One region of the Gordonia sp. UBA7860 genome, then DNA from elsewhere that is predicted to be linked to it. Evidence: riboswitches for the same ligand, from Rfam matches in the RefSeq annotation. Region 1 holds a riboswitch; the other holds the start of a gene.
What was found. A riboswitch is a leader RNA that binds a small molecule or an ion and turns the genes downstream of it on or off. The one in region 1 is predicted to bind thiamine pyrophosphate.
Positions count from the first base shown of each region.

Region 1 (15,842 bases):
CTGCGACCCGCGCGAGTAGCACTGCTTGAACGCGAACGGAACGTCGAAGTCGAGGGCTGCGGCGTCGTCGGGTCCCTCGACGACCGCGAACTTCAGTGTCGGGATGCCCAGGGAGACCAGCTCGCGCTGAAAGTCGTATTTGTTGTGCAGCTTGTTCTCGGTGTCGAAGTCGGACAAAAACACTTCGCACTCCGGGGGAAACGTCCCACCATCATCGACAGGATGTCGGTTTCCTCGTGGATGGGAATGACCATGTCGACTTTCTCGTCGACGACGATGCGAGCGAGTTCGCGGCAGTAGTCGCGGGGCTCGAACTTCGGTGCGGGCACCTTGTGAAATGCGTCGACCGAGTTGGAGAAGCGGCTGACACCGATCGGAATGCTGTCGACGACGGTCACCCGATGACCTGCCGCCGACATCAGCCTCGCCAGGTTCAGCGTGAGGAAAGAGCGGCCGAAGGTGATCAGGACGTGCTTCTTCGGGGATGTCGCCACATCGCGAGTCTAGTCAGTTGTCCCAACCCTCCGACGCGGGCGGCATGACAGTCCTCGGATCGGCGGCGATAGACCTCGAGACGGGCGCCGATGGGATTGTCGGTACCTCAGTGGATACTGAGAGCGGAATAATAACTCGCTTGCCGACCGTTAACCGATGAGTTGTGGTTATCGGGGGAGTCTCTACTGCACGACCACTGGCGATCGCACAACCGCTGTGATTACACGACCGCCAGCGATTGCACGAGCCTGTGCCAGACGACTCCTCAGCTCCCGTCCACGGGGCGCGAAGCGAGTGGACTGACCGGATAACGAATCGCGAACAGGACGAGAGGTAGGTCGCATGTTCCTCATCGGCGTCATCGCGGCGAGCCTCGCCGCGGTGGCTTACGGCATGTCGACGGTGCTGCGCGCCCTCGGGGCTCGTCGTGCCGCGCAGACCGAGCGTGATGAGGGGATCGAGACCACCAACGCCGCAGGTGGGCCGACACTTCGCTCCACGGCGTCGACCTTCGTCGACCCTGCGTTCATCCTCGGTACGGTCCTGGTGACTGTCGGATTCGCCGGCGGCGCTGTCGCCGCCCGCTACCTGCCGCTGTTCTTGTCGCAGACGATCGTCTCGGCCAACCTGGTGATCACCGCACTGCTGGGCACCATCATGCTCAACATTGCGCTGCACACCCGCGACTGGGTCGCCATCTGGCTCGTCGTGTTCTCGCTGTGCCTTCTCGGTATGTCGTCGTCGCATCAGACGGGCGATTCCGGGGGCTACTCATTCCACTGGCTGTTGTTCTTCGCCACCATCGTCCTGAGCGTGCTGGCGCTGCTGTCGGTGTACCGACTCGGCCGACACGGCGCTATCGCAGGCGGCGCTGCCGCAGGCCTGCTGTTCGGTGTCATCGCCATCGCGGTGCGCATCCTCGATGGCATCCATCCCTTCGACCCCGTCCGACTGCTCCTCGATCCCGCAGCGTGGACCATCGCGGTCGCGGGAGCCGTCGGATTCTTCGTGCAGACCGTCGCACTGCAGCTCGGCGCTGTCAATGGCGTCACCGCAGTGCTCGTGGTCGGCGAAACGGCAGGTCCGAGCCTTATCGGCGTCATGTTCCTCGGCGATCAGGCCAAGCCGGGCCTCGGTTGGCTTGCGCTGGTTGGTTTCGTCGGAGCTGTCGTGGGTGCGGTGCTTGTCGCCTGGTACGGGTCCGGAGATCCCGACCACTTCGGCGAGGCACCCCCGATGAAGGGCGGGTGGCGTCGCGGGCGTGAAGACGATGAGTTCGACGACGAGTATGACGAGGGCGAGTTCGAAAGCGACGAGTTCGAGAGCGGCCAGTTGCGCTCAGATATGACCGCATCCGATGAAATCGACTCGTTCGGATTCGCGCCCGCCGACTTTGACGACGATGACTTCGACGACGATGACTTCGACGACGAAAACGACGAGGACCCCAGCGGTGATGATGGCCGCAGCGGTGCTCAGGGCCGCAGCGCTGGTGACGGCTCGGTGGCGAGGTCGGACATCGACTTCACCGACGTCGACCTCGACGACCGGCAGCACTCGCAGCGCTACTCGCGCTGATCGGTGTCCTCGACCTCCTGGGCGCCAGCGTCCCGACCGCCCGACTCCCGAGCACCCGTCTCCTGACCGTCTGCCGCCTGAGCACCCACCACCTGGGCGCCTGCCGCAAGAGCGATATCGCCCGGCCCGCTGTCCCGCAGCCCCGTATCCCCCTTGCCGCTGTGCCCCTTGCCGCTATCCCCCTTGCCGCTGTCCCCCTTGCCGCTATCCCCCTTGCCGCTGTCCCCCTTGCCGCTGTCCCCCTTGCCGCTGTCCCCCTGGTCCAGCCCTGCCTCCCCCTGGCCCGCGGCAACGCGCACGGCGGCGCGCAGATTGCGGATGGCGCCGAGTCGCCACGCGGTGGCGAACCACATGATGATCACGAACGGCGCGATGATCAGCATCGACCACAGGTAGCTGTTGTTGGGCATGACGTCGGAGATCACCTGCGCTCGTGACACGCCGTCGACCTCGGCGGGCAGCCATGCCTCGAGGATGTTGCGTGTGAGTTTGACCGGCGCGAACGGGCCGGCACTCGACGCGAGATAGAACGAGATCAGCACGATCGCCAATGAGCCGAGCCATCCGATGACCCTGACCTGGGAGCCAAGGATCTCCGCAGCCGTCCTGATCGACTCGACGGTGAAGCCCAACATCAACACCAGGAGCAGACACGCGACCTGGACGGAGAGCAGTTCCTCTATGACAGACGATTCGTCGTCGCTCGACGCCATGCTCGGCAATCCGATTGCCAACGAGATCAGCCCCGAGATCAGTGCGACGAGCGTGACAGAGCTGGCCGCGCCCTCGATCCGGGCGAATGAGCCGCGCATCGCACCCTCGGTCGCTGCGCTCGCCACCTTCGGACCGACGTCGTAGACGATCAGCACGACGAGTCCGGAGATCAGCGCGCTCAGCAGCCACGCAATCGTGGTGGTGCACACGGCCGCCAGCGCGAAGGAACCGATCAGTGGTCCGAACAGGCTGTCGGCGCTATCCGACAGACGTGTTCCGACGAGCCGCAGGACCCCGACGATCGCGATGACGAGTCCACCGGCGAGAAGCGGACCGGAGAACTCCGAAATCTCGACGGCGTCGAGGTCGGGATCGCGACCTCGGATGACATGCCATTCGGCGGCCGTCAGTTGTCGCAGTCCGCTTCCCCACCGCGTGCGGTCGCTCTCGGCTCCGGGCCGTGTGTTGCCCACGTCCACCAGATTAGGTACCGACCGCCCGCTGTTGGGTGAGGATCGCCGCGATGTCGGCGCGGTCGGTCACGTCGAGCTTCACGCAGGCACGGTAGATGTGCCCCTCCACTGTGCGCACGGACACCACGAGGCGCTCGGCGATCTGCTTGTTCGAGAGTCCGGCAGCCACGAGGTTGGCGATCTCGCGTTCGCGCGTGGTGAGCGGCAACGGTTGCGCCGCACGCTGCAGCGCAGGCGTTCGCAGGCCTCCGCACGACGCCGAGATACGATCGGCCATCGCTGCCGACGCGACCGTCGCGGAACGGTGTGAAGCGTTGTCGTGCAACACACTTGCCTGCGCGGCCGAGTCGGCTGCCGACAACAGGTAGCCCAGCTTCTCGAAATCCGCAGCACACAGATCGAGTTCGACGCCGTCTCCATCGGCACTTGCCCGCGCGTGCCGCGCGTAGAGACCGACGAGCGGACCGTCGACGATGTCGCCGAGTTCAGCGAGTCTGTCCGCCACGGACGTGTCACCGAAACGTGCAGCGGCATGCAGTGATTCGGCTTCGACCGCGAACTGCCCTGTCTCACGAGCCTGCTCGGCCGCATCATTGGCGAGGGTGATCGCGGTGGTGATCATCCCGGTGGATGCGGCTTGGCAGGCGGCAGCGACGCCGAGCATCGGGCCGAACACCGCAACCTGCCTGCCGTATTGCTCGCGGGCTCGGGTGAGCGCGACGTCGGCGTCGTCGGGTAATCCCATTGCCGACAGCGACTCGATGAGGAACAGGTAGGCGGGGAAGTTCCAGGTTGCCGAGTATTCGTCGGTGTCGAGCGTCGCGAGGGTCTGCTCGATGCGTCGTGTGACGGCGGTGCACTTTCCGCGCGCGAGGTCGACAGCGGCGACGAGTTCTCCCGCCATCGCCCAGCCGAGGTATTGCGCGGTGTCGGCGAACGTGGCGTACCGCTGTGCTGCGACCTGAGCGTCCTCGAGGCGGCCGGTGAGCGTGAGTGCGAGTACCTCGCCGATGCCCGCCGGAAAGCGCAGCATCCCATCGGTTTTCGCCTCAGCGTCACGTGCCCGGGCCGCAAGCGGCGCGACGTCGTCGCCGCGTCCCTGTAGCGCGCGGGCGAGCATGCCGCCGAACGCCGCCCACTCGACTGCCCAGGGCAGCGGAGATGACGCCGCGAGTACATCGTCGGAAAGCTCGACCGCCCGCGCGAGATCGTTCTCGAAAAGCGCACACGCCGACCCGATCGCGTCGACGATCGGCGTGAGTAGGGGTTCGGTGACGCGCGCACGGACTTCGTCCAGCAGTTCGTCGGCGCGTTTCGAATCTCCCATGGCCCAGAACATGTTTCCGACGCGCAGGACGCCGATGCGGGTGGCTCTGATCTCATCGAGATCGCCTAGTCGGTACTGCGCAAGTAGCTGCTCGGCTTTGTCGGGTTGGGCCTGCCACATCAACGCTCGGGCGAGCAGCTCCGCCTCGTCTGCGCCGCCGCCGTCGGCGATTGCCGCACGCGCGAACCGCTCGCCCATCGGGACCTGTGCCAAGTTGAGCGCGTCGCGGGCCGCCGAACCGAGCAGTGACGGGTCGATGGCACCGACGTCGCTTTCAAGGGCCAAGTCGGCGAGGCGAATCCGCGCCGCGGGCGTGTCCTTGGGACGCGAATCGAGTGCTCTGACGAGTGCACCGCGAAGTCGACGCGACGACGCGAGGCCGAGGCCGTGCCGGATGACCTCGCCGAACAGCGGATGGTGGAACGAGACATTGAGGCTGCGGCCGTCGCGCGTGATGCGGACGAGGCCGTCGATCTCGGCTTGTTCGACGGCCTCCTCGCTGGCAAGGTCGGACAGCACGTCGATGTCGAGCGGTTCGCACAGGCTCAGGTACTTCAGTGCGGCGAGGACGTCGGGCTGCAGTTGTTCGACGCGTCCGGCGAGGAGCGACGCGAGCTCGGAGGTGATCGCCGCACGTCCGCGAAGCTGCCACACGCCATTGACCTGCCGTAGGGTCCGCGCAGCTCGCGCACCTTCGACCAGGTGTCGCAGGAACAGGGCGTTGCCGCCGGATGCCTCCCACATACGGTCTGCGGAATGCTCTTCGAGCTGGCCACCGAGGACGGACTCGATGAGTTCGACGCTCTGCTCTTTGGTGAACGGCGACAACGTGATTCGAATGAGGTGATTGTCTTTCCAGAGCGAGGTTACGGCGTCGGGTACGGCCTCACCGCTGCGCACGGTCGCGACGATCTGCACTGCGCGATCGATGGCGAGTTGATGGAGCAGCGTCGCCGACAACTCGTCGAGGAGGTGCGCGTCGTCGACTCCGATGATCGTATCGCCCTCTGCGAGAAGGGTTTCGCGCGCTGCTGACAGGTAGGTCACCGGGTCGCTCGACACCGCGGGACCGACTAGGTGTGCGAACACCCCCAGTGGAATCGAGCGGGCAGACTCGGTACCCGCAACCCAGCGCACCCCGGTTTCGGTGCCCGCTGTGACCAGCCGCGCGAGCGTCGTCTTACCGACTCCCGAATCGCCGGTCAGCACCACCCCACACACCGAACCCCCCGGATTCAGCGCGGACTGGATCGTGCGGAATTCCTGCTCCCGCTCGATCAGAGGCCAAGTGCCTTGCATGGGTCACGAGTTTAGTCACTGACCTGCGACTCTCCGACACGACGAGACAAGGCTGTCCCCTGAACGGAGTACCCGACGGGTCTCGCTGGTCCAAAGGGTTTGGGTGGTCCAAAGGGTTTGGGTGGTCTGTCGGGTCTGCTACCCGGCGTCGCGTCGATTCACCAGAAGCACGCCGACTGCGAAGACGATCGCCGCGAAGACACCGAAGTAGATCAGCGAAACCCACGAATTCCAGTGGTAGCCATCGCCGGGAAAGTCACCGTCGAGGAATCGAGAGCCGTTGCGGAACGGGAGAAATGGTCCGATTCGACGTCCGACGACCGGCAGGGCCGCGGCAACGTTCTCGAGGACGAGCATCCACACCAGCACCACCGAGACCGCACCCGCGGTCTGCCGCACGATGGCACCGACACCGATCCCCACGATGACGCACAGTGCCGCCCAGACCGCTGTACCCCAGATCTGTCTGATCACGTGCTCGCTGCCGAGGTCTAGACCGGCGGAGCCGTTCAACGCCTTCACGAGCAGAACACTGCACAACGACAACGGCACGACGACGACAAACGTCAACGCGACGTACACCAGCGCCTTCGCGCACAACACATTCTGGCGACGAGGGGTTGCCAGGAACGACGTGCGGATGGTCCCGAAGCGGAACTCGGTGGTCACGCCGAGTACCGCCATGATCATCAGGATGACGACTCCGAAGAAGTTCACACCGATCAGATACACCGACGCCGCGCTGCTCTGGTCGAACGATCCGTCGGTGGCTGCGCCCTCGGGTTGATCAGCGACCCCGCCTGCACCGCGGGTCACGAGCGCGATCAGTCCCGCGATACCGAGACCGAGTACGACGACCGCCGCAATGCACCACCACGGCGCACGGGTACTGGTCAGCTTGATGCGTTCAGCCCGAACCGCGCCCATCAGTGCTGCCCTCCCCGATAGTCGATCGACTCGGCTGTGGCTGCCATGAAGACTTCTTCGAGCGACGGGGTGTCGGACACCAACTCGTGCAACCCGATTCCGGCAGCCGCCGCGACATCGCCGACCTGGTCGGTGGTGGCGTCGGCGACGGTGAGATACGTCCGGCCGTCCTGTCCGGCGACCGGGGTCACCGCGAGACCAGCGGCCTCGAGTGCCCGGTGGAGTTCCGCCGGTTGCGGGGTACGTACCCGGGCCACGGGGCGCGCCCGCGCAGTGAACTCCGAGATCGAGCAGTCGGCGATGAGCCTGCCGCGGCCGATGACGACCACGTGGTCGGCCGTCAACGACATCTCGGTGAGCAGATGGCTCGATACGAACACCGTCCTGCCCTCTGCTGCCAGCGCCCGCATGAAGTTGCGGACCCAGACGATGCCTTCCGGGTCGAGTCCGTTCACCGGCTCGTCGAAGACGAGAGTGTGCGGATCGCCGAGCAGTGCGCCCGCGAGCCCGAGCCGCTGCGACATACCGAGCGAGAATCCGCCCGCCCGCTGGTCTGCGACGGATGTCAGACCGACCATCTCGAGCACCTCGTCGACCCTGCCCACCGGGATGTCGTTGCTCGCGGCCATCCACCGCAGATGATTGCGCGCGCTTCGGTTGGGGTGCACCCACTTGGCGTCGAGCAACGCGCCGACCTGGCGGAGCGGATGATCGAGTTCGCGATAGAGGCGGCCCCCGACGGTCGCTGTTCCCGACGTCGGCCGGTCGAGGCCGAGGATCATGCGCATAGTCGTGGATTTCCCCGCCCCGTTGGGCCCGAGGAATCCGGTCACGCGCCCCGGCGCGACGGTGAAACTCAGGTGGTCGACGGCGGTCACGCCCCCGAAGGTCTTGGTCAGATCGGCCGCGGCAAGCATTGCCTCGACCATAGCAATCGAGGGCTACCCGCTGGACGGGGTTGCCGCGCCGCTGATGATTTCGACTCGGCAACTCGCTCCGCTCGCGGCCGGCTCAATCAGCGGAACAGGCCACATCCGCCGGCGCGGGCGCCTATCCGCTGGTCGAGCCTGTCGAGACCGCCCGGCCCGGCGAGGATGCCTGCGCCCAGAAACGCGTCGGGATGCGGCCCGCCCCGGCGGCGAGGTGGCCCGCGATCACCGCGTGGCGCATCGCGTTCGCCATGCGCTCTGGGTCGTCGGCGCGGGTCACGGCCGACGCGAGGAGCACGCCGTCGCAACCGAGTTCCATCGCCCGTGCGGCGTCGCTTGCGGTCCCGATGCCGGCGTCGAGGATGATCGGCACCTGCGCCGATTCGACGATCATCTCGATGTTGTGGGGATTGGAGATCCCGAGACCGGTTCCGATCGGCGACCCGAGCGGCATCACGGCGGCGACGCCGAGGTCGGCGAGTCGTGCCGCGAGCACCGGGTCGTCGTTGGTGTAGACGAGCACCGTGAAGCCGTCGTCCACGAGTCGTCGTGCGGCGTCGACGAGTTCGATGGGGTCGGGTAGCAGCGTGCGGTCGTCGGCGACCACCTCGAGTTTCACCCACGACGTTTCGACGGCTTCGCGGGCGAGTTGCGCCGTCAGCACCGCCTCCGCAGCGGTGTGGCACCCGGCGGTGTTGGGTAGCACGTCGATCTTCAAGCGCCGCAACAGATCCAGCACCCCGGTCGTCGATCCCGCGTCGATCCGTCGCATCGCGACGGTCGTCAGTTCGGTGCCCGAGGCGACGAGTGCCCGTTCGAGTACCGCGAGGTTCGCCGCACCACCGGTGCCCATGATGAGTCGGGAACCGAAGTAGCGGTCGGCAATTTGCAGTCCGCCCGAATCCTGTGTCGACGTGTCGGTTGCTGCTGAACCCATCTCAACCACCCTGCACAGCCGTGACGACTTCGATGACGGCGTCGGGCGGAACAACCGTGTCCCATCGTCCACGCGGTACCACTGCCCCGTCGACGGCGACCGCGACGCCACGGTCGGGCAGTCCGAGACCTCGGACGAGCGCGTCGACGGTCGGCTGCGCGTCCCACTCGTGACGCTCTCCGTTCACAGTGAAACTCACCGTGCCTCCTCGTATCCGTACACGTCATCTTCGCGACTGACTTCTTGCTGAACATCGTTGTGCTGCAACAGTTCCAGGACCCGATGCGCGGTGTATGGCGCGAGGACGATCCCGTTGCGGCCATGCCCCGCCGCAACCAGCACTCGCTCGTCGATACGACGGATCAGCGGCAGCCCGTCTGCCGAGCACGGGCGATATCCCACACCGACTTCGGCGAGTGTGTAGCTCGCGAGTCCCGGCATCACCGTGAGCGCATCGTCGAGCAGGTCGCGGACGCCCGCAACCTCTGCGCCCGGCTCGTCGGATTCGTATTGTGTTGCGCCGACGACGATTCCGTCCGCCCGGGGCACCAGGTACACCGTGCGGCCGTCGACTCTGGCACGCACGACGTGACTCGGTGGCGGCACCGACCAGCGTGTGCGAGACAACCGCAGGATCTCGCCCTTCGCGACGTGTATGCGCGCGCCGGACCAGAGCTGCGGCACGCCGGCCCCGGCCGCGAGCAGCACCTGCCGACCCGCGACGTCGTCGAGGTCGGTGATCGTGTCGTTCCGCAGGTGCGCGCCGGCATCCCGCAGTGCACCGCGGAGCCGGGCGAGCAGCAGGCGATTGTCGACGGCACCCTCGCCCAGTGCGACGAACCCGCCGCGCAGCCGTGAGGTCAGCGCGCCCTCCAACTCGCGGATGGCCGCGGGGCCGATCGCTCGGATCTCACGCCCGGCACCCAGCGCCGGCGCCCAGACCTTTTCGGCCAGACGCGTGAGGTGTTCGAGATCGGTTGCCGTCGTCGCAACGAACAGGGAGTCGGCAGCCGTCGCGATCGTCTCGCGGGTGTCTTCTACACCGGAGTCCTCTACGGCGTCGTCGCCGAGGCGTGCCAGCAGGGTCGGCCACTGCGCGACCGATGTCGACGTCGCGGCAAGCAGCGCTTCCTCGCCCGGCAGCCCCTCGCCGAGCGAGCCGAGCATGCCGCCCGCGACGTGTGAGGCCCGCTGCTGAGGTCCGGCGTCGTAAACCACCACTCGCATGCCCGCGTCCGCCGCTGCGAGTGCGCTGGTCAGTCCGATGACTCCGCCGCCGACGACAGCGAGGTCGGGGGTGTCGATTGCAACAGTCAACTTCTCGAGATCCTTCCTTCGCCGGCATGACCCGGATCAGGTACGACGGTCAGCGGGGGCGTCCCGCACTCTCAGCCCGCCGATCCGCGGGCTCCCGTGTCTGTCGAATCCACCTTACTGCTGCGCCTGCTTCCCCCTGACCCCTGCTTCCCCCCTTGCCCCTGCTTCCGCCACAGCACGCATGGCTACGCTGGCGATCGTGACCGCCCACCACGCACGCGCCAAGCGACTGGAGTCCGCGACCCTCTATCTCTGCACCGACGCCCGACGCGAACGCGGCGACCTGGCCGAGTTCGTCGACGCTGCGCTCGCAGGCGGCGTCGACATCGTGCAGTTGCGCGACAAGGGATCTGCGGGCGAAAAGCGCTTCGGAGCACTCGAGGCGCGTGAGGAATTGGAGATCCTCGCCGTGCTGCGCGAGATCACTCAGTCGCGCGGTGCCCTGCTCGCCGTCAACGACCGCGCCGACATCGCGACGCTCGCCGGGGCCGACGTCCTGCATGTGGGTCAGGATGACCTTCCGCCTGCCGCGGCGCGTCGGATCGTCGGCAAGAATGTGCTCGTCGGGAAGTCGACCCACGATGTCGATCAGGCCGCAGCGGCCGAAGCCGACCCCGACGTCGACTATTTCTGTGTCGGCCCGTGCTGGCCCACGCCGACCAAGCCGGGGCGTCCGGCACCCGGTCTCGACCTGGTGCGTGAGGTCGCGGCGAACGAATCCGCCGAGAACCCGCACCGCCGCAAGCCGTGGTTTGCGATCGGCGGCGTCGACGCCGAACGACTCCCGCAGGTCACCGAGGCCGGCGCGCGGCGGATTGTCGTCGTGCGTGCGATCACGTCGGCGTCGGACCCGTCTGCCGCAGCCTCTCAGTTGCGAGCCGGACTCACCTGACACGCCCCGGGGAGTACACGCAGGCGAAACCCACTTGCGTCGCCTGGGGTGCGCAGCGATAAAGTGAACGTCACCATGTTGTGCGCGCCGAGCCTCCTCGTAGTTCGCCGCAGCGGGGTCTAGCTTCGACCGACCCCCCGCTGCGGGGTCGTCGTGCGCTCGTCGGTCATCGAATCTTCGACCGAAATGACCTTCAGCGATGCACAACCTTCACTTTTCTGCACCATGCTGTGACAGCAATGGCGCAGATCCTCTCTGGCAGCGGACCGGCCATGCACTCCCCAACGGAATCCGTCAGGAGGCAGCCGGCATGACCTGGCAGCAATTCGTCGACGAGTACACAACCAACGGTGCGATCCGACTCGGGTCGTGGACCGTCGCCCCAGCACCCGGCGACATGGTCGAATGCCGAGCAACCATCGCCTACGACGACCGGATCATGTCGATGACCGCGACGGCGGCCGGACCGGTCGGCGCGATGACCTCAATCCTCCACGACCTGGGAGTTTCTGTTCAGATCGTTCGGCTGCACCAGCGTCGACTCGACGATCGAAACGTCTCGTTCCTGCTGTGCGAACACGATCGTCGGCAGTGCTGGGCGACGGGCGACGGCGACACCACTGCCGACGCGAACATCAACGCACTCATCGCGGGGGCCAACCGGCTGCTCGCGGGCAGCGACCTGTACTCCTGAAACCCCGGATCTCTCAGACTCCTGAGTTCAATTCGTGGAGTCCAGCGTCGCGATGCGCTCACGAAGTCCCGGCCACGCGCTGCCGAAGGCGGGATGCAGTGGCAGCGTCGCCACATGCGCCTCGGGTACCCACCGCAGTTCCGCTGATTCTCCGTTGGCCGTGGTGATGACCGGGTGTTGCGCGTCGGCGATCACCGTCGTGTAGGTCCAGCCGCCGACCGTCCGGTGCGTGACCAGCGCGGCCACCACGGACACATCGTCGGGGGCGATGCCCGCCTCCTCGCCCGCTTCGCGGATCGCGGTGTCGACGGCACTCTCGTGCGAGTCGCGTGCGCCGCCGGGCAGACCCCAGGTGCCACCCTGATGCGACCATGCCGCGCGGTGTTGGAGAAGTATCCCGATCTCACCGTCGGGAAGCGGCGCCCGCAGCAGCAACCCTGCCGCGCCATGCAGCCCCCAGTACCTCGCACCGTCGTCGAGAACCCAACCGTCACCGTCGCCGCGCACTGCGCCTCCTGCTCGTACCCACACCCTGGAATGCTCTCCGAAAGCCCCGTGCCTCCAACTTAGGTGAACTCCGATCGCGGTGACACTCGCTCACCCCGACTCGCACTCGCTGCACCCCCGCACCATGAGCGTCGCGGACTAGGGTGGAAACGGACTCGACGTGGCGTGCGACATACCCAGAGAGAGCAGGTAACACTCGCTACAGACCGATGCAGAGGGGAGTGAGACGGTGACCGGCGATGCATCCCCCGTGCGGGCTGTGCTGACCCGCGCAGGGCGGACCGTACGCCCGGCCACGACGTCGCCCCCGCTTCGAGAGGTACTCAGCGATCGACGTGAATTGGTCGCGTCGGCACGTGCGGCGGCGCAATCACCGTTCTCCTCGGTGCGGCACTATGCCAAGACGACACCCGGGAAGCTGATCCTGCTGTGCTTCGTCGTCGCGGTCACCGCACTCGGAACCGGATGGTATGCGTCGACGACGCTGAACAACCGCACTCACCAGTTGCAGACGATCATCGACCGCTCCGAACCGTTGTCGGAGGCGGCTCAGGTTCTCTACAGTTCGCTCTCGATCGCCGACGCCGCGGCCAACTCGGCGTTCATCTCCGGCGGGCCCGAGAACCCGCAACTGCGGCAGCGATACTCCGACGCGTTGGCGACGGCGTCGTCGTCACTGCTGGTGACCGCGGGTAGCGACACCGGTCCCGGCGCGGATGCGACTGCGGAAGCCAGGGCACTGAATTCCGACCTCGAGGTTCTCACCACGACCATCCCCGTCTACAGCGGATTGGTCGAGACCGCGCGCACCAACAATCGGTTGGGTAATCCGGTCGGATCGGCGTATCTCGGTCAGGCGTCGGCGCTCATGCAGGACCGGATTCTGCCCGCGGCGCAGCGGGTGTACGAGCGTCGTTCGCTTGCCATCGCCGATCCGCAGAGCGCACTGACAACGCCGCCGTGGGGGGTGTACGCCGCGCTGCTGATCCTGGCGATCATGCTGATCGGGACGTCGCGCTACCTCGCACGACGCACCCGACGCCGCTTCAACATCGGGATCGTGGCAGCACTGGTCGCGATCATCGGCGGGCTGATCTGGCTGCTCACGTCGGGGTTGTTGTCGGTGGCGGCGACCAGTTCCGCCAAGGATGACGGCGCGACACCCCTACGTGAACTGACCGAGGCCCGCATCCTCACCCAGCAGGCACGTTCGGCCGAGACCCTGTCGTTACTACGACGCGGCGATCAGTCCGGGCTGCAGGACTCGTTCGAGCAGGCGACCACCCGGATCGGCATGGTGTTGGACACCCTCGACAGAGACGGCGGGTCGTCGGGGTCGTTGAGCAGCGACCAGATCACGTCGCTGCGTGCCGCGCTCGACCAATGGAAGAAGACCGACGCGCAGGTGCGTGACGCGATGACATCCGGAGACTTCACGCAGGCGCGGGCCATGACCGTTGGTTCGTCGCCGCAAAGCTCCGAGACCAGCTACAAAGCCGTCGACTCCGCCCTGGTGAACGCGATCACGACCACACGAACATCGTTCCGCGACGACATCAACACCGCGCAGCGGGTTTTGGGCTTCACCGGTAACGGCATTCTCGCGTTGTCGATCTTCGCGACGGTCGCGCTGATCCTGGGGATGATCCCGCGTATCCGGGAGTACCGATGACAGCGCGCACCATGGCCTCGGCGCGGACAGCCATCGCGTTCGTCGCGATCGCGCTGGGCGTCGTGGTGCTCGCGGGGTGCGTCAGCTTTCCCGCACCCGAGTCGCCGGGACCGAGTGCGACCGCGCAGACACCCGAGCCGCTCGGGGCGAGCTTCGACGTCGCCAAGGAAGCGCCACCGAACTCGTCGTCGTGTGACGCTACGCAGAGCTTGCGACCGGCGGCAGAACAACCTCAACCCGCACAGATGCCGCCGGGCAGCACCATGGACGCGATCTTCCGTCGCGGCAGGCTGATCGTCGGCACCGACATCGGTTCCAATCTGTTCAGTTTCCGCGACCCGATCACGGGCGACATCCAGGGATTCGATGTCGATCTCGCACACGAGATCTCCCGCGCGATCTTCAACGACCCCAACCGCATCGAGTTCCGGGTATTGAGTTCGGGCGAGCGCATAGACGCGCTGCGCAATCAAGAGGTCGACGTCGTCGTGAAGACGATGAGCATCACGTGTGATCGCCTACGCGAGATCAGCTTCTCGTCGCCGTATTACGTTGCATCCCAACGCATTCTGTCACTACGCGGATCAGGCATCACCGGGCCGGGACAACTCGCCGACAAGCGGGTGTGCGCGGCGCGGGGCACCACGTCGATCGGCCGCATGCAGCAGATCGAACCCCGTGCGAAGATGGTGACCACCACGACCTGGGCCGATTGCCTTGTCATGCTGCAGCAGTCACAGGTCGACGCCGTGAGCACCGACGACGCTGTTCTCGCCGGTCTGGCGACTCAGGATCCGTGGGCACAGGTCGTGGGGCCGAGCCTCGGTCAGGAGAACTACGGAGTCGGCATGCCCGTCGGACACGACGACATGGTGCGCTTCGTCAACGGCACCATCGCCGAGATTCGCGCGACCGGCCGGTGGCAGGAGATGTACGACAAGTGGCTGTCCATCCTCGGGCCCGGATACGGACCGCCCCAACCCACGTACCGCGATTGAGGCGACGCGAGATGCCACGAAGTGACAAGCACAGCGCAACGCCGGCCGCGGAAGTCGAGCGTGACGCCACCACCGACGCGACCAACGGCAGCGCCGACCGTGCCGACCTCGACGTCGGAACCCAACGTGCCGATCTCGCCGACCTCGACGTCGGAACCCAGCGTGCCGACCTTGCCGACCTCGACGTCGGGACCCAGCGTGCCGACCTCGCGGCACTCGACGTCGGCACGCAGCGGGCGGATTTCGCTGCGACGCAGGCGACTCCGAGCATCGGGATGCGCGACGAGTCGACGGGTCCGATCACTCCTGCGCGTGCACTCGATCCCAACGAAGCGCTGGTCTCGGTCGGGCAGACGCGCAGACTCGTGCCGCGTCGTCGGCCGCGAGTGCACGACCGTCGACTCGGCTCGGGGCTCGTCGAACTGCCCAAGGTCACCGACATCGAGCCGCAGGACGCGGTGCTCGATTCTCCGGTCATCGCCGAGGGCAAGCGCAACTGCTGGCGCTGCGGGCGCCCCGTCGGGCGCTCGTCGGGGGCCGGTGCAGGCGCACTGACCGGGGAGTGTCCCCACTGTGGTGCGCGCTATTCGTTCGTTCCGGGACTCGCGAAGGGCACGCTCGTCGCGGGCCAGTACGAGATCGCCGGCGCCATCGCGCACGGTGGACTCGGCTGGATCTACCTCGCGATCGACCGCAACGTCTCCGACCGACCCGTCGTCCTCAAGGGTCTGCTCAACTCGTCGGACTCCGAAGCGCAGCAGGTCGCTCTGGCCGAGCGACAGTTCCTCGCCTCGGTGAACCATCCCGGCATCGTCAAGATCTACAACTTCGTCGAGCACGTCACCGACTTCGGCGAGCGGTTCGGCTACATCGTGATGGAGTACATCGACGGCAAGCAGCTCGGCGACATCATGGCCGAGGGCTCCCTCAGTGACGAGAAGATCGAGAAGTACATGTCGGGGCTGCTGACCTCGCTCGAGTACTCACACCGCGTCGGCGTGGTCCACCGGGACATCAAGCCCGCAAACGTCATGATGACGACCGCCGACGAGGTGAAGGTCACCGACTTCGGCATCGCGCGGG
Region 1 covers NZ_DLSO01000010.1:29,914-45,755, forward strand. Annotated here, with positions in the region: partial or broken gene B3T59_RS01395 (carboxylate--amine ligase) at 1-494, opposite strand, end outside; gene B3T59_RS01400 (EamA/RhaT family transporter) at 838-2,073, shown strand; gene B3T59_RS01405 (hypothetical protein) at 2,061-3,260, opposite strand; gene B3T59_RS01410 (helix-turn-helix transcriptional regulator) at 3,271-5,886, opposite strand; gene B3T59_RS01415 (ABC transporter permease subunit) at 6,025-6,813, opposite strand; gene B3T59_RS01420 (ABC transporter ATP-binding protein) at 6,813-7,730, opposite strand; gene B3T59_RS01425 (thiazole synthase) at 7,864-8,679, opposite strand; gene thiS (sulfur carrier protein ThiS) at 8,681-8,878, opposite strand; gene B3T59_RS01435 (FAD-dependent oxidoreductase) at 8,875-9,996, opposite strand; TPP riboswitch at 9,993-10,104, opposite strand; gene thiE (thiamine phosphate synthase) at 10,178-10,888, shown strand; gene B3T59_RS01445 (hypothetical protein) at 11,199-11,582, shown strand; gene B3T59_RS01450 (NUDIX hydrolase) at 11,610-12,089, opposite strand; gene B3T59_RS01455 (hypothetical protein) at 12,319-13,761, shown strand; gene B3T59_RS01460 (glutamate ABC transporter substrate-binding protein) at 13,758-14,759, shown strand; gene pknB (Stk1 family PASTA domain-containing Ser/Thr kinase) at 14,771-15,842, shown strand, end outside.

Region 2 (15,842 bases), on a different contig from region 1:
CCGACGACAGGACGTCGCAGAACGCCTCGAGATGGCCACCGAGGCCGTCGGAGGTCGGTGCGGTCCACGAGGCTCGCAGTTCGAGTTGATGCGCCCTGGGTGGTCCGGCGATGTCTCCGTAGCGCACCGACGTCGTCGACGTGACAGTTCCGCCGAGCGCGGTGACGACGATCGGTTCGCCGGTCCGCGACGTCCGCGAGCCGTCGCTCGACGTCGAACCCACCTCGGCGCCCAGCGCGTCGGACAGCCAACTCCACGCCACCTCGGGCAGGAGAGGATCCATTGCCAGCGCGGCCTCGACCTCGGCCTGAATGTAGGCGACGAGGCGCATGGTGCCGTTCCAGGCGTCCTGGCCTGCCGGGTCGTAGAGCAGGACCAGTCGGCCGAATGCACTTCCCGACGAGTCGACCGGCACGTCGTCGTTGATATCGGGTACGCGGACTTCGGCGCCCACGGCATAGCTGTACGGGGCGAGTCGCTGCGGGGGACGGATCGGCCCGACCTCGATGTCGCGCCGAATCTGGGCGGTGTGCAGCGACTCGACCGCGGTGCGGAAGTCAGCAGGCTCCGTCGGAGCTCCGGAGGAGGTCACATCTCGACGGTAGAGTGAGGTAGGCGTGGCCGACGGGAGGCGCGCCGGGCAGGTAGGTCCTCGGTCGTCGGCGTGTCGAGGCAGGCGGGGGAACTCGGCGAGCAAGGCCGACCTGGTCGGCCTGGGTCTGTGCCCCACATGGCAGAGTGATCGGTGATGTCACACCCTGCCCGCACGCGCCGAAATCATGCTCAGATGCCGCTCATCGCTGCCGCGACCGGCGGCGCACCCACACGACGTCCGGTGTGGTTCATGCGGCAGGCAGGTCGCTCCCTGCCCGAATACCGTGCCATTCGCGCCGATCACGGGATGCTCGAGTCGTGCTTCGACCCGGCGATGGTCTGTGAGATCACGATGCAACCGGTGCGCCGCCACGACGTCGATGCAGCAATCCTCTTCTCCGACATCGTCGTGCCGCTCAAGGCTGCCGGTGTCGAGCTCGACATCGTCGCGGGTACCGGCCCGGTCATCGCGCATCCGGTGCGTACCGTCGACGACGTGGCGCAGCTCCCGGCGCTCGACCCCCAATCGGTGGGCGCGATCGCGCGTGCCATCGGGTTGATCCTCGACGAACTCGACGACGAAACCGCACTCATCGGATTCGCGGGTGCGCCGTTCACCCTCGCCTCGTATCTGATCGAGGGCGGGCCGAGCCGCAACTACACGATCACCAAGTCGATGATGTACTCCAATCCGGGACTCTGGCATGCGTTGATGGGTCGCCTCGCCGACATCACCATCACCTTCCTACGGACCCAGCTCGACGCCGGAGTCGACGCGATCCAGCTCTTCGACTCGTGGGCGGGTGCGCTCTCGGATGCCGACTACCGGACGTTCGTCGCGCCGCACAGTGCGCGCGTGCTGGCCGAGGTCTCCGATTTCGGCGTGCCCCGCATCCACTTCGGTGTCGGAACGGGGGAGTTGCTCGAGTCCATGACCAAGGTCGGGGCCGACGTGATCGGCGTCGACTGGCGCGTGCCGCTCGACGATGCCGCGCGCCGCGTCGGCGGAGGTGTCGCAGTGCAGGGAAACCTCGATCCGACAGTGCTTTTCGCAGGTGGGGCCACGATCGACGAACATGTCCGACGCATCGTCGCCGAGGGCGAGCGTGCCGTCGTGCACGGCGCCGCAGGGCACATCTTCAACCTGGGGCACGGTGTGCTGCCGGGAACCGATCCGGATGTGATCACGCGGACCGTAGAACTGGTCCATTCGATCTGAACGTTCGCGAGGTGAGGACATGACCATCGACGTCGCCGTTGTCGGAGCGGGCATCTCGGGTCTCACCGCGGCGTTCCGGCTGCGGCAGCGACTCGGTCCCGACGCACGTATCGACCTCTACGAAGCAGGGGAGCGGACGGGCGGAATCCTCAAGACGGTCGACGTCGGTGCTGACGGTCGGGGATCAGTGCTCGTTGATGTGGGCGCCGAGGCGTTCATCGTGCGACGACCGGAGGCGCTCGGCTTGGTCACCGAGCTCGGTCTGGCTGATCGGGTGGTGTCACCGACCGGGCGTCGACCCGCACTGTGGGCGTGCGGCCGATTGCACGACATGCCCCGCCCCGCGCTGATGGGGATTCCCGCGACGCCCGACGCGGTGGCCGGTCTGGTCGATCCGGCAGATCTCGAGCGGATGCGTGCCGAACCCGACCGCCCGTTGGAATGGGCTCCCGGTACCGACGTCTCTGTGGGAGATCTTGTCGCCCACCGGTTCGGTCCGTCGGTGGTGTCGCGCAGCGTCGACCCGATGCTCGGCGGCGTGTATTCGAGCCTCGCCGCGGATATCGGTGTGCGCGAAGCACTTCCGGCTCTGGCGGCACAGCTCGATGCGGGTGCGCCGAGTCTGACGGCGGCGGTCGGCGCCTTGCTTGCCAACCCGACCACGACCGGGCCGGTCTTCGGAACGTTGATCGGCGGATATCGCGTCCTCGTCGAGGCGCTGCTCGACGCCGCGCGACCAGACCTCCGCACCTGCGCCGCGGTGACCGACGTCCGACGCAACGGCTCGCGGTGGGCCCTCTTCACGGGCGGTCGGCCGGCCGCTACCGATGCGAGCTACGACGGCGTCGTTCTGTCGACACCGTGCTGGATGACGGGACACATGCTCCGCCGAGAGGCGCCCGACGCCGCGTCGACGTTGCTGGCTGTCGAGCGGGCGCGATCGGTGGTCGTGTCCATCACGCTGGCACCTGACACCGCACTTCCCGACAATTCCGGCGTCCTCGTCGCAACGGGAGAAGATTTGCGCGCCAAGGCTTTCACACTCAGCTCGCGCAAGTGGGCGCATCTCGGCGAACCAGGCGAGTTGCTGTCGGTGCGTGCGTCTTTCGGCCGGTACGGGCAGTCGATTCCCGACGAGGACGTCGAGCCGGGCATCGACGATCGCCTGCGCGACTGGGCGCTGGCCGATCTCGATCGAGTGTGCGCAGCCGCAGGCATCGAGCCGTTGACCGGACGCGTCATCGACACGTTCGTGCAGCGATGGGAGCTACCGCGTTACGCGCCAGGACATCTCGCGGCGATGGCGAGGGTGGAAGCGTCGCTGCCCGCGGGGCTCGCCCTGGCGGGCAATGCGGTGCGTGGCGTCGGGGTACCCGCGTGCATCGGTCAGGCAGGCAGGGCCGTCGAACGCCTGCTCGGCGACCTGGAGCCGTGACTCCGCTGGGCGAGCGGGCGCGAGCCTGGCTCCGCTGGTCGAGCGGGCGCGAGCGCTGGTGAGCTCCCGAGTGGAGACCACCCTGCCCGGTTCGAGGGCGCGCGCCGGTGGCACCATTGATCCCATGAGCCGCCTCGACTACACTGCACTGAACTCGACGATCCGCTACCTGATGTTCTCGGTCTTCGCCGTGCGCCCTGGCGAGCTCGGCGACGAGCGTGACCAGGCCAAGTCCGACGCCACCGACTTCTTCAAGTCGCTGGAGGACGAGGGCGTCGTCGTGCGCGGCGTGTACGACGTGTCGGGACTGCGCGCCGACGCTGACTTCATGATCTGGTGGCACGCCGAGCACATCGAGCAGTTGCAGGCCGCCTACAGCCGATTCCGCCGCGAGACGGTGCTCGGCCAGGCGTGCGATCCGGTGTGGAGCGCAGCGGCGCTGCACCGGCCCGCAGAGTTCAACAAGAGCCACGTGCCCGCTTTCCTCGCCGGTGAAGAGGCAGGAAAGTACATCTGCGTCTATCCGTTCGTGCGCTCCTACGACTGGTATCTGCTCCCCGACGAGGAGCGTCGGACGATCCTCGCGGAACACGGCAAGGCTGCACGTGGTTACAAGGACGTCAGGGCCAACACGGTTGCTTCGTTCGCGCTCGGAGACTACGAGTGGTTGCTCGCCTTCGAGGCTCAGGAGTTGCACCGGATCGTCGACCTGATGCGCGATCTGCGCGCCACCGAGGCTCGCCGTCACGTGCGCGAGGAGATTCCGTTCTTCACGGGACCACGCGTCGAGGTCGTCGACCTCGTCGACGCGCTGCCTTAGTTCACGAACGAGGAGGGCACGTGGTCAAGGTCCTGGCCGTCGACACGTTCGGCACCGTCACCGATTGGCATACGGGTGTGAGTGCTGTTCTGGCCGAACAGTTTCCGACCGTCGGCGCCTCACAGCTCGCGAACGACTGGCGAGACACCTACGCGCCCTCGCTGGAGCTGATCGAATCGGGTGCCAGGCAGTGGACACTGCTCGACGACATCCACCGCGAGTCACTGGACGCATTGCTGCGGGACTCGTACGACATCACGGCGACCCCGGCGCGGCTGGACGCGGCCGTCCACGCCTGGCACGTAATTCCCGAGTGGCCTGACGCGGCGGGCGGAATACGCCGATTGACGTCGAAGTTCATCGTCTCCGCGTTGAGCAACGGACACGTGGCGCTACTCGCCGAGATGGCCAAACACAACGGATTCGACTGGGATTTCCTCGGTGGCGCCGACCTGTGGCGGCATTACAAACCGTCGCCGGAGGTCTACCTCGGGATCGTTCGCCTCATGCAGGTTGAGCCGTCAGACGTCCTGATGGTCGCCACGCACGCGTGGGATCTCGACGCGGCGCGCGCGTGCGGACTGCGCACCGCCTACGTCGAACGTCCGCGGGAGTGGGGTCCGGTGCACAAAGACGAAACCCCGAACTCGCTCGACGACTTCCGCGCCACAGGATTCGACGACCTGGCCGATCAGCTCGGCTGCTGATCGGCGCGACCTGTCAGCTGTCGTCCGGCTCCAACGTCATGCTGATCGAGTTGATGCAGTACCGCAGGTCGGTCGGGGTGTCGTAGCCCTCGCCGGCGAAGACGTGGCCCAGGTGCGAGCCGCAGGTGGCGCACAGAACCTCGGTGCGTCGCATCCCCATCGAGTCGTCGGATCGTTCGATGATCGCGTCGCCCGCCAACGGTGAGAAGAACGACGGCCATCCGCAGTGCGAATCGAATTTCTGGTCGCTGCGGAACAATTCGGCACCGCACGCTCGACACCGGTACACGCCGGTGGTCTTGGTGTCGGTGTACTCGCCGACGAACGGCGCTTCGGTGCCCGCCTGCCGCAGCACGCGGAATTCCTGCGGGGTGAGGCGTTCACGCCACTGCTCGTCGGTGAGGTTCGACAGTTGTTCGGGGCTCTCGGAAGTCGACTTTCCAGAAGTCTCAGATGTCATGACTCAACGGTACGAGTGTCGCATTGGCCGTGCCACTGGCCCGTTATCGAGGCTGGCTGACGGTCCGGTCAGCCGCGGTGTCTGTGGACGACGGTGCCTCGGCGGCCGGAACCTCCGGTTGCCGCTGGAGCGAACCCTCACCCTGTCCCCGCACGTCGAGATAACGGAACAGCAGTGAGCAGAACACGGCAATCATCAACAGCGACCAGCCGTAGGTGACCTTGTTGTATTCCAGCATCCAGCCGAAGGCCGTCCATTCGCGGGAGTAGAACGAGTCGAAAGTCATGCAGCCGTATATCCCGAGCCACGCCGGCCAGTTGCGGATGGTTGAGCCCGGGATCAGGACGGTCATGATCAACGGGAACAGCAGCATCGAGTAGTAGCCCTGCCCGAGCGCGCCCACGAGGAACGTGGTGGTCAGCAGCACACCCGACGAGGTGGTCAGCCATAGCAGTTCATTGGTCGTGCGGTAGTAGCGGTACAGGAACCACAGCGAGAACACGGCCATCAGAACGAACGCGATGCGCAGAACGAGTACCAGCCACGGTGCGACACCGAAGTAGGCGCCGTTGCCCGCGATCGAGCTGTTGTAGTAGTCGCGTGCCTCGCCGAGATAGGGGAGTGTTCGGTCGATGAAGGCTTTCGGGTCCGCCGACAGCGGCCACGCGATGACCATGAGGATCAGCGGGACGGCTATTCCGGTGACCAGGATGCGCCACTGACGGTTGAGCAGCGGGAGCAGCAGGAGGGGGGCGAGCACCGGCTTGACGGCGATGGTCAGCCCGATCGGTACACCGGCCCACCAATCCTGACGCTTCATCATCAGGAGCATGAATGCGGACATGCCAAGCAGCACAAAGGCATTGAAGTTCGTGAAGATCAGAGTGTGGGCCGTCGACTCTGTCATGAAGAAGAAGAACAGGATGGTCGGCAAGACCCACGACTTGAGTGAGTATCCAAAGAGCTTGGTGAGAAGAAGCGCCGAGATCACCAACGCAAGCACACTGACCCCGATGAAGGTCCAGCGTGCGGTCTGCGGATCCAGCACCGAGATCGGTGCCATCAACAGTGTCCCGGATGGCGGATACAGATAATGCGGGTCGACGGTGTTGAGATTCTCGTTGTAGACCGACTGGTTGTTCATGAACCGCAACGCGGCCTGGTAGACGGGCGTGAAGTCGTCGGTCCGGTCGCCGTTGATCGCGAGAATCACCGACCGGTGGATCGCCGTCATGATCGTGAGCGGCCACAGCACCAGCGGGATGATCCGCTGCACCGTCATCTGCGGGTAGAGAATCCTGTCGAGAGAGGCCACCCGCGAACCGTACTACGAGTGGCGTCCGACACGGCGTCGGCCCCGCCGTGCCGGCGTAGGAATCCTGCGACGCGTTTTGCAGGACTCGGTCAGGTCGGACAACCGCGTTCCGACGGCCCGCTCAGCGGTGCCTGCTCGATGTAGTCGGAGACCGCGTCGGCAGCGCAGTCACTGCGGGCGAGCACCGAGTAGCCCAGGCCCTCCCACGTCACGCTGACCGAGTCTGCGCCCGCCTTTGTCAGCACCGTGTTGACGGTCGAGATGCCGTTGCCGCCGTTGATCGAATCGCCGGTGCCGTTGAGCAGCAGCGGTGGGACAGGGTACGAGTTCGGCGGATTGACCGTGGGTGTCGACGCCCAGCCGAGGCACCTACCGAGCGAGAGTGCCGAGTTGTTTCCGGTGAGCGGATTCTGCTTGCTCCAGGTCGTTGCAAGGCCGGGAATCTCGTTCTGGCCGATCGGTCCGGACACGTCGTTGCACGCGGCGACGAGCTGTCCGTCCGACTCACGCAGCGACGCCGCATCGTCGGCGAGTCCGGAGAGGGCACGGGTGTCTCCGCGGTCGGCGGCGGCGATGGCCGATGCCACCGAGTTGATTCCGTCGGGACTGTTGGGCGCGAGTGCGAGTGCCGTGGTGATCGCGGTCAGCGCATCGGTGTCCGACATGCCGCCCAGCTGACCGTCGCGCCCCTTGTCGAGCACGCTCTGCATCGTCTGGGTTCCGTTGGCCCCGAACGCGCACGACGGCAGAGAGGAACAGCGCTGGGCGAAGGTTCGCAGTGCGGCCTGGACTCCGGTCGCTTCGTTGGCGCCGGTGTCACGGGCATTCGCGCCGAAGGGCGTCGGTGTGTCGAGGATGATGCGCCCGGTCCGACCGCCGTACTGGGCGGTGTACGCGATGACCACGTCTGACCCCTCGCCCACGCCGATCAGCCCGAGCCTGTCGACTCCCCACCGCTCACGCAGCGATTCCAGATCGGACGCCGCGTAGGAGATGCCGAAATGCAGTTGGTTAGGAGAAAGTGTTTCGGTGCAGCCGTCCGAGGCGGTCGACGCCGCGGCGGACAGCCGTGTGAGCCGCGCAGATGTGTCCGACGACCCACCACCGAGGCCGTTGTTGCGGATCGTCGAGCGTTCGTCGCGCGTCAGGCAGTCGAGTGCGCCGCTGCGTTCGATCCCGCGCCTGTCGACTGCGACCACCGGATTGCTCGTGAGGAGTTTCTTGCCCGCGCCGCCCGCGAGGAGCAGCAGTGTGCGTGACGAAGGAAGGTCGGAGCCCGAGGTCAGCACCAGAGGCGCAGCGTCGGCGGGGGTATCGGCCACCCGGGCCCGGGTCAACGCGACGTCGACGGTGTCTCCGGGGCGATCGGGGTCGATGGGGGAGGGCAGAGTGGCGCACTCGATGGTCACGCCGCTCGGCGCCGTCGTCGAGTAGTCCCGTGCGACCCGGCTACCGCACTCGCGCCAGTCGAGTTCGTTGCGCGGCTTCTGCAGTGCGGGGATCTGTGGTGCGGCACTCGATGACGCCGGAGACTGGTTGCCGCCGCCGTCGCCCGCGGGTACGAGTCCTGGTCCGGTGTCGGGGCCGACTGCGCACGACGACACGACGAGCGCCGCGACGAGAGCGCAGGTGGCGCCGATGACGACGGTCCAGGGGTGACGGGGTCGCCGGGGTTGTCCGTGTCGGCCTCGCGCAGATCGCATGTGGGCGAGCGTAGTCAACGGCTCCACCGGCTGAAGACATAGCCGTCGGTGTCGGTGAGGAGGTGCACGGGGCGCAGACGGTGCAGTGCCGCGTCGTCGTTGTCGCTGTGGGCGATACGCGTCGCGTCGCCGGACAGCAGGTTCGGACTGATCGTGAGGCAGAGCTCGTCGACGAGATCGGCGTCGACGAAGGAGCCGAGCAGGCTCGGGCCGCCCTCGCACAGGATTCGTGGGGACCCGCTGGCGGCGAGGTAGTTCGTGACGACGTGGGGATCGAGCGAGTCATCGCCGCAATCGACGAGCGTGGCGCCGGCGTCGACGAGACGGGCCCGCCGGGCGGGGTCGGCTCCGGCGGTGGTGATGACGACAGTGCCGGGATCGCGCAGTGGAGCGAAGTCGGGGTCGATCGTCAGCGACCGCGTCGTCAGGGCCAGGCGTGGTGCGGGCGGCTGACCCGCCGCCGACCTGCGGTCGGTGAACGCGGTGTCGGGTTCAGGCTGACCGTATCCCTCGGCCGTCGCGGTTCGCGCGCCGACGAGTACGACGTCGCACAGACCGCGGAGAACCCGAAAGATCGCCTTGTCTCCTGCACCCCCCAGGCCGCCCGACTTGTTCTGGAACGCCGACGCGCCGTCGAGCGTCGACACCATGTTGACGCGCAGCCACGAGCCCTCCAGATCGGACGGATAGGCGTACAGATCGGCCAGACCGTCGAGGTCGTTGTCCGGTGAGAATGTGACCTGGGTCGCTTTCTGCAGGTAGAGCATCCCGTCCTTCCGACAGCTATCGCTAGGCTCCGGTTATGGTGGCCAGTCTTGTCGACCGCAATCCGGTCGTGTCTCCCGACGCTCTCATCGATGAGATGGTGCCTCCACCGACCTTTGACGAGGTCAGCTTCGACTCCTACATCCCTGACCCGAACGAGCCTACGCAGTCGCAGGCCGTCGACGCCGCACGCGACTTCGTGACGCGCGCACGCAAGGTCCGCGGTGGCAAACGGGGATTGTTCTCCCGCAACAAGCAACAGCAGGGCGTCGGGCTCTACCTCGACGGTGGGTTCGGCGTCGGCAAGACGCACCTGTTGGCATCGATCTACCACGCCATGCCCGAACCCAAGTCGTTCGCGACGTTCGTCGAGGTGACGCATCTCGTCGGCGCGCTCGGATTCATGCAGGCCGTCGAGCGGCTCTCCGATCACTCGGTGTTGTGCATCGATGAGTTCGAGCTCGACGATCCCGGCGACACCATGCTGATCTCGCGACTGCTCGCCGAACTCACCGAGCAAGGTGTGTCGATCGCCGCGACGTCGAACACACTTCCCGGGCAACTCGGTGAGGGGCGTTTCGCGGCACAGGACTTCCTCCGGGAGATCCGCAAGCTCGCATCCGTCTTCGATACCATCCGCGTCGACGGACCCGACTACCGCCACCGCGATCTGCCGCCTGCCCCCGATCCGCGCAGCGACGCCGACCTCGTTTCGCTCGTAGAGTCGACGCCCGGCGCGACCCTCGACGATTTCGACGCCCTCTGTGAGCACCTGAGTACGCTGCATCCGTCGAAGTACAAGGCGTTGGTCGACGGCGTCTCCCTTGTCGGCATCCGTAACGTGCATCCGGCCAAGGACCAATCGGTGGCATTGCGCCTCGTCGTTCTCGCCGACCGGCTCTACGACGCCGACATTCCGGTGACCGTGTCGGGAGGGAAGCTCGACGAGATCTTCACCGACGAGATGCTTGCCGGCGGGTACCGCAAGAAGTATCTCCGTGCGACGTCACGACTCCTCGCGCTGTCTCGGTCGTCGGAATCAGCCATCGGCTAGCACCGTCTGGTGGGCCACCTTTTTCGGTGTTCGAGTGTTCACTGAAAGTCGGCCGTGCTTTACTTACTCCTCAGTAGTGTAGACGTGTCGGGGGACGGGAATCTGCGCTCATGGGCGGGATGCGTCGGCGTCTCGTTTGACTCGACCCTGGGGGTATTTGTGCGGATAGTGATGACGGCGGCTGTTGCGTTGGTCGCGGCACTCTTTGTGGGAGTGGCGATTTCGGCGCCAGCGTCTGCGGCCCCGGCCGTCGCCACCGATGCGTCGCGCATCGAGGCGGTACGGATGGCGACCGCGACGCGTGCGCAGGTGACGACATACTCCGCGGCCATGGGGCGACGGATCACGGTCAGCGTGCTGTTGCCGCGCGATCGCTCGAAGCCGCGTCCGACCCTGTACCTCCTCGACGGAATCGACGGCGGTGTCTACACGAACTACACCGAGAGCGGCTGGACCTACCAGACCGACATCGAGAAGTTCATGGCCGACAAGCAGGTCTACGTGGTGCTTCCGATCGGAGGGACGGGCTCGTACTACACCGACTGGCGGTCGAACGACCCCGTGCTCAAGAACAACCAGTGGGAGACGTTTCTGACCAAAGAACTCCCGCCGCTTATCGAGAAGCGGTTCGACACCAACGGCGTGAAAGCAATCGGTGGGCTGTCGATGGGCGCGCTCGGCGCGATGTCGATCGCGGTCCGAAATCCCGAAATGTATTCGGGCGTTGCAGCATTCAGCGGATGTCTCGATCAGGGGACACCGGATTTCCGTCGCGCGACTGCGGCGACCGTCCAAACGCGCGGCGGCAACCCGGACAACATGTGGGGACCGATCACCAGCCCGCTCTGGGCCGCACACGACCCTGCAGAACACATCGCCTCGCTACGCGGGAAGCCGATCTACGTCTCAGTCGGCAACGGACTGCCTGATCTCTCGCTAGGCGTGGCGGGCATTGCTTCGCCAGTGGGTGGCGCACTCGAGAGTGCCGCCCTGCAGTGCACGAAGGCCTTCAAACAGAAGGCCGATAGGGCGGGCGTGAAGATCACCTACAACTTCCGTCAGGGTCTGCACTCATGGGGCTACTGGAACCAGGATCTGCACCGCGCATGGCCGACGATCGCGAAGGCGCTCGACGTTCCGGTGCGCTGAGCGCGCCGTCGGGCGGCCTGGGCCGTGGTGATCAGAGCCTGCGGGATCAGAGTCGTCGGGTCAGGATGAAGTCGTTCTCGATGCTGCCGTTGAGGTCGAAGGTCTTGACACCGGCGCGCTCGAATCCCATCTTGGCGTAAAAGCGTTGTGCGCGAATGTTTTCCTGATTGACGCCGAGCCAGACGAGAACGCTGCCGCGATCGCGTGCCGTCTCGATCGCGGCGCGCATCAACAACTGTCCGGGCGGGTCGGTGCGTCCCCGCGAGTGATGGTCGGGGAGGACGTACATCTTCGACAGCTCCGACGACGGTGCCTCGACGACCACGGCGGCGACGTCGGGGTCGGAGGGTGGCCGGTGGTGCACGAGCGAGTAGCCCACCGTCGTGCCGTCGGGTGTGCGGGCGACCAGCACGTCACTCTCGTCGCTGGCGATGTACGCAGCGAAGTTCGCCTCGGCCAGGTTGGCGTTGATGAAACCCGCGATGTCGGCGGGTGACGAGTGTGGCGGGCAGGCCAGGGGGAAGGTGGCGGCAGCTACCTCGGCGACGTCGACGGCGAGCGAGGGGTCGACCACGACGTCGACGATGAACCTGTCCTGGGAATGATGTTCGGGTGCAGCTTCGGCGGTGATTGGGCCGGTCGGATCGAGTGGCACAGACGGCGCTATTTCTTTCCGCAGGAGCAGTTGGCGCCGCACGAGCAGTCGGGTCCGCAGGTGCAGTCGGGGTTGTCGCAGCCGGGTGTCATATCAGCAGTCATGCATACGATTCTACGACCGCCGCTAAGGCGTCGGAGGGCGATCGGAAGGCCTTGGCCACGACGAACCCTCGGATTGACGAACCGTTGGATTCACCCCAGCGAGAGTCGCCACGAGCCCGCGTAGATCTCGCGTAGTTCGGTCACCTCATACGGCATAGCGCCCTGGCCCTCGGTGGTGATGGCGTTGACGATGAGCATGCCGTCGGTGATCTCCCACTTGTACTGGTCGCCGTCGAAGGCGGCTTCGCGGCCTGATGCGTCGACGACGGTAAAACTGCCCGGGCGATAGTCGATGTTCATGCTCGCAGTATGCCTGTCAACGCTCAGTCCTTGACGAGGCCGCCGTCGACGACAAGGTTCTGTCCGGTAACGGCACGCGACGCCGGTGAGAGGAAAAACAGTGTCGCGTCGGCAAATTCCTCGGGAGTCGTGACCGACCGCAGGGGAGTGGACGCGGCGATGGCATCGAAGATCTCGGGAGGTGTCGCGGCGCTGGCGTCGGTGGTGCGTAGGAGTCCGCCGGAGACCATGTTGACTGTGATGTTGTCCGGGCCGAGATCGGCGGCGAGCGTGCGAGTGAGCGCCAGGAGAGCGGCCTTGGCTGCTGTGTAGTCGTGATACGGGACAACGGGATTCTGCACGAGGTTGGTGCCGATGTTGACGATGCGTCCTCTACCGGCTTCTCGCATACCCGGAAGGGTCGCCTGCACGACTGTCAATGCGCCGCCGACGATTCCGCGGAACTGGTCGTCGAGTTCTGCCGTGGTAATGGTGTCGGCCGTTGAGCGGGCGTCGCCGTTGAACGAATAGTCGGGGAGGGCGTTGTTCACCACCGCCGTGATCGGGGTGCCGAAATGCGTTGTCGCAGCGTCGATCATTGCCTGCACCGCGCCGGGATCGGTCACGTCGGCTTCGACGGCGACGGCTCGGTCGCCGAGCTCTGCCGCCAGCGCAGCTGCCGTGTCGGCGCTGCGTCGATAGTTGACGACCACGCGGGCACCCTCACGGGCCGCGGCGCGTGCGATCGCTGCGCCCAGTCCGCGGCCCGCGCCGGTGATCAGTACGACGTGCTCGGAAAGAGATGGCGCTGCAGCCATTTTCGGACCATCCCTTCGCCAGTGCTAACTGGAGCAGGTTCTGCGGGTGTGATCTCAGCCGACCTCGTGTCGGCACCCCGTGTCAGTTGTGGCAATCAGATCGCACTCGGGTGGCGAACGCAAGCACGACGCACGCACCGCAGAGAACTCGTAGCGTAAAGACGTGCGAGTTCTTTTGTGGGGTGGTACCCACGTCCACGTCAGCGACCATCTCGCTGCTCTCGACGCACATCCCGCCGTAGGGATGGTCGACGTCATGTCCGCTGACCAGGCACCTCACTCTCTCGCCTCCGTCGACGCGGTGATCTTGGACGGAAACACCACTGCTCACCTGCGGCAGGCGCGCGAGGTGGCGAGTGCGAACGTCGCATGCTTCATCGAAAAGCCGCTGGGATGCACCGAGGACGAAGCTCTGGTCGTCGCGGCAACGCTGCGTGACGTGCCGGCGGCGACAGGCTTCTTCTTGCACCACGTGCCTGCCGTCGCGCGCTTCCTGGAGCTCCTTGCCGCGCCTCCTGTTCATGCGTCGTTCACATTCGGCCACGACGGCAGACGTCGTGGCGTGTTCGACGGCGACGCGTCGTGGATGGTCGATCCCCGCAGCGGAGGATCGGGATCGTTTGTCGATCTCGGGATACACCTGACTCACCTCATTGATCTCATCTGGCCGAACACGGGAGTGGAGGTGATTGACACTGAGTTCTATTCAGCCACTGATGGATTGAGTGACAGCGGTGGGCGCGCCTTGCTGCATATCGGAGTGGCGGAGGTCCATGTCGAGGTGTCCGCAGAAGTCGCATTGGGATTCCATGTGGCGGCGCGTGACGATGTCGGTCGCCTCTATCGGGTCGACGACGGGACTCTGCGGGTGGGCGACGACCTCCTCGTCGAGGCATCCGGCCCAGACGCCCGAACGGCGTTGCTCAGTTTCCTTGACGAGCTCGCGGGCCGGCCGAATGGTTTGCGCCCCGCGTCTCTGGATGAGGCAGTCATTGCGCAACGTAGTGTCGAGGCCATCCGGAGGGGGTAGATCGGCTGTTGCGTGGGATCCTCGGGGGCATTTTTGTACCCCTGCATCCCACACAACCGACCCAGGCGCGAAACGAAAAGATCCCGCTGCGAACAGCGGGATCTCATGGTGCGCGATACTGGGATTGAACCAGTGACCTCTTCCGTGTCAGTTTTCGCATCTCGACGTTTGCGAGAAACCGGCACAAACCGGCGCCAACTCAGAAACACCGATTGAACTGCATATATGCCGTTGTGTCGAACCGTGGCCGGACTGCGAGAAACCGGGGTGAACCGGAGTGTGTGCGTGCACAGTGCGTGCACAGATCAGATGCCGCGAGCGTTCGCCAGGTAGCGCGTGTGCGCCAGGTGCTCGCGCCAGTGAGGCCAGGGCACACGCTCCGCGTCGGCGACCGTGCGCGGGTGCTCGGCGAACGGGTTGCACGAGCATTCCCGCGTGGTGATGCACCGGGCCGTATGTCCGTCGTAGGCCGCGGCGTACTCCTCGTCGGTCGACGGCGTGAGCGGTACCGCGGCCAGGTGCTCCGCTTCGGTCGTCGGTTCCGGCCGGTTGTCGTGTGCGTCCTCGACGACGGCGAGCGCGGCCGGTCTCCTGCGCGCCATCGTCAGCGCCGCTTGGTGCGCGGGGTGCGTGCCGGTCGCCGGACAGCGGCCGGGGTGTCGCCGGTGGCCGCTTTCGAGTACATGCCGCGTGTCTCGAACGGCCGGACGCCGCCACGGTTCACCGCGTCGTCCCCCGCTGCGGCGTCGGTGATACGCCGGTCGATCATCGTCGTCAGCTTGGCGCACAGTTCGGTCTGTCCGCGCAGTGCAGGCAGCGCCGGGTGAGGTTTGGCGTTGCCCGCTTCGGTGAGCACCACCGCGCCGCTGCGGACGATGACCGCTTCCAACTCGCGCGCCGCGTCGGTGGCAGCGGATAGCCGCTCGATCAGGCTGACATCAGACGGATCGAGGTCGACCCCCTCATCCTTGGCCCACGAGGCGTAGAACGCGCGCAGATCGGCGCCAGTGGTCGACGTATCCCGCTTCGGCGTCATCACGCACCCGCTGCGGCGACGGCCTGCGCAACGGCCGCATGTCCGGCGCTGAGCCTCAGCAGGACGTCGGCGCGTGCGATCTGGTGACCCGATGCCTTGTCGGCGGTCAGAATCGCCTGAGCGTCGGCCAGCATCGTTTCGGCCGCCTCGGCGTGGTCCTGTGCGGTCATCGCGAGTTCTCCTGTCGTATGGCTCCCCGGTGAGGACAGGATACCGCCGGTGATCGCGAATACCGTTGTGTCGCAATTGTTTCGGTTGGCGTCAACCGTGCGGGGTCTACTCCCAGCCGTACCATTAGTGCGCCAGCGCGCCACGTAATCCGTTGCGCGGGTGCAGGTTTCGACCTCGACGACGCTGCGAACGGCCGTCAGCGTGGCCCTCAGAGGGTCTAAATGCCCTGGTCATGGCCGGTTTCGGGTGCCTTTAACCTTTGGCCTCGTTCGGGAGGACAGGACGCGGCGGGGTCTTGCGTGCGCAGGCGGGGAGGGGTGACACCCCCTATCTCATCCTGCCACCGACCACGGACAGCACTCAGCCCCGACACCACGCCAGCGCGTAGTAATCGGGGCTGAGTTGGCCGCTGACGGCCGTTCGTGCGAGGTCAGGTCAGATACCGGCCGAAACCTCGATCATCGCCACGAGGCGCACGAGGAGGACGCTGGTCAGAGTCGGCCACCGTGCCCTGTCCACGCGTTGCGC
Region 2 covers NZ_DLSO01000043.1:34,456-50,297, reverse strand. Annotated here, with positions in the region: gene B3T59_RS06250 (DUF3000 domain-containing protein) at 1-592, opposite strand, end outside; gene hemE (uroporphyrinogen decarboxylase) at 788-1,813, shown strand; gene hemG (protoporphyrinogen oxidase) at 1,833-3,248, shown strand; gene hemQ (hydrogen peroxide-dependent heme synthase) at 3,373-4,068, shown strand; gene B3T59_RS06230 (haloacid dehalogenase type II) at 4,089-4,775, shown strand; gene msrB (peptide-methionine (R)-S-oxide reductase MsrB) at 4,789-5,235, opposite strand; gene B3T59_RS06220 (glycosyltransferase family 87 protein) at 5,279-6,550, opposite strand; gene B3T59_RS06215 (alpha/beta hydrolase) at 6,640-8,253, opposite strand; gene B3T59_RS06210 (pyrimidine reductase family protein) at 8,268-9,020, opposite strand; gene zapE (cell division protein ZapE) at 9,056-10,072, shown strand; gene B3T59_RS06200 (alpha/beta hydrolase) at 10,244-11,221, shown strand; gene B3T59_RS06195 (GNAT family N-acetyltransferase) at 11,268-11,852, opposite strand; gene B3T59_RS06190 (hypothetical protein) at 12,071-12,280, opposite strand; gene B3T59_RS06185 (3-oxoacyl-ACP reductase) at 12,304-13,077, opposite strand; TPP riboswitch at 13,071-13,167, opposite strand; gene B3T59_RS06180 (oxidoreductase) at 13,241-14,107, shown strand; gene B3T59_RS06175 (hypothetical protein) at 14,413-14,709, opposite strand; gene B3T59_RS06170 (hypothetical protein) at 14,712-15,143, opposite strand; gene B3T59_RS06165 (hypothetical protein) at 15,143-15,313, opposite strand; gene B3T59_RS06160 (hypothetical protein) at 15,745-15,842, opposite strand, start outside.
Region 2: it holds a riboswitch for thiamine pyrophosphate, as region 1 does, so the genes downstream of both, B3T59_RS06185 (3-oxoacyl-ACP reductase) here and B3T59_RS01435 (FAD-dependent oxidoreductase) in region 1, are expected to answer to the same signal.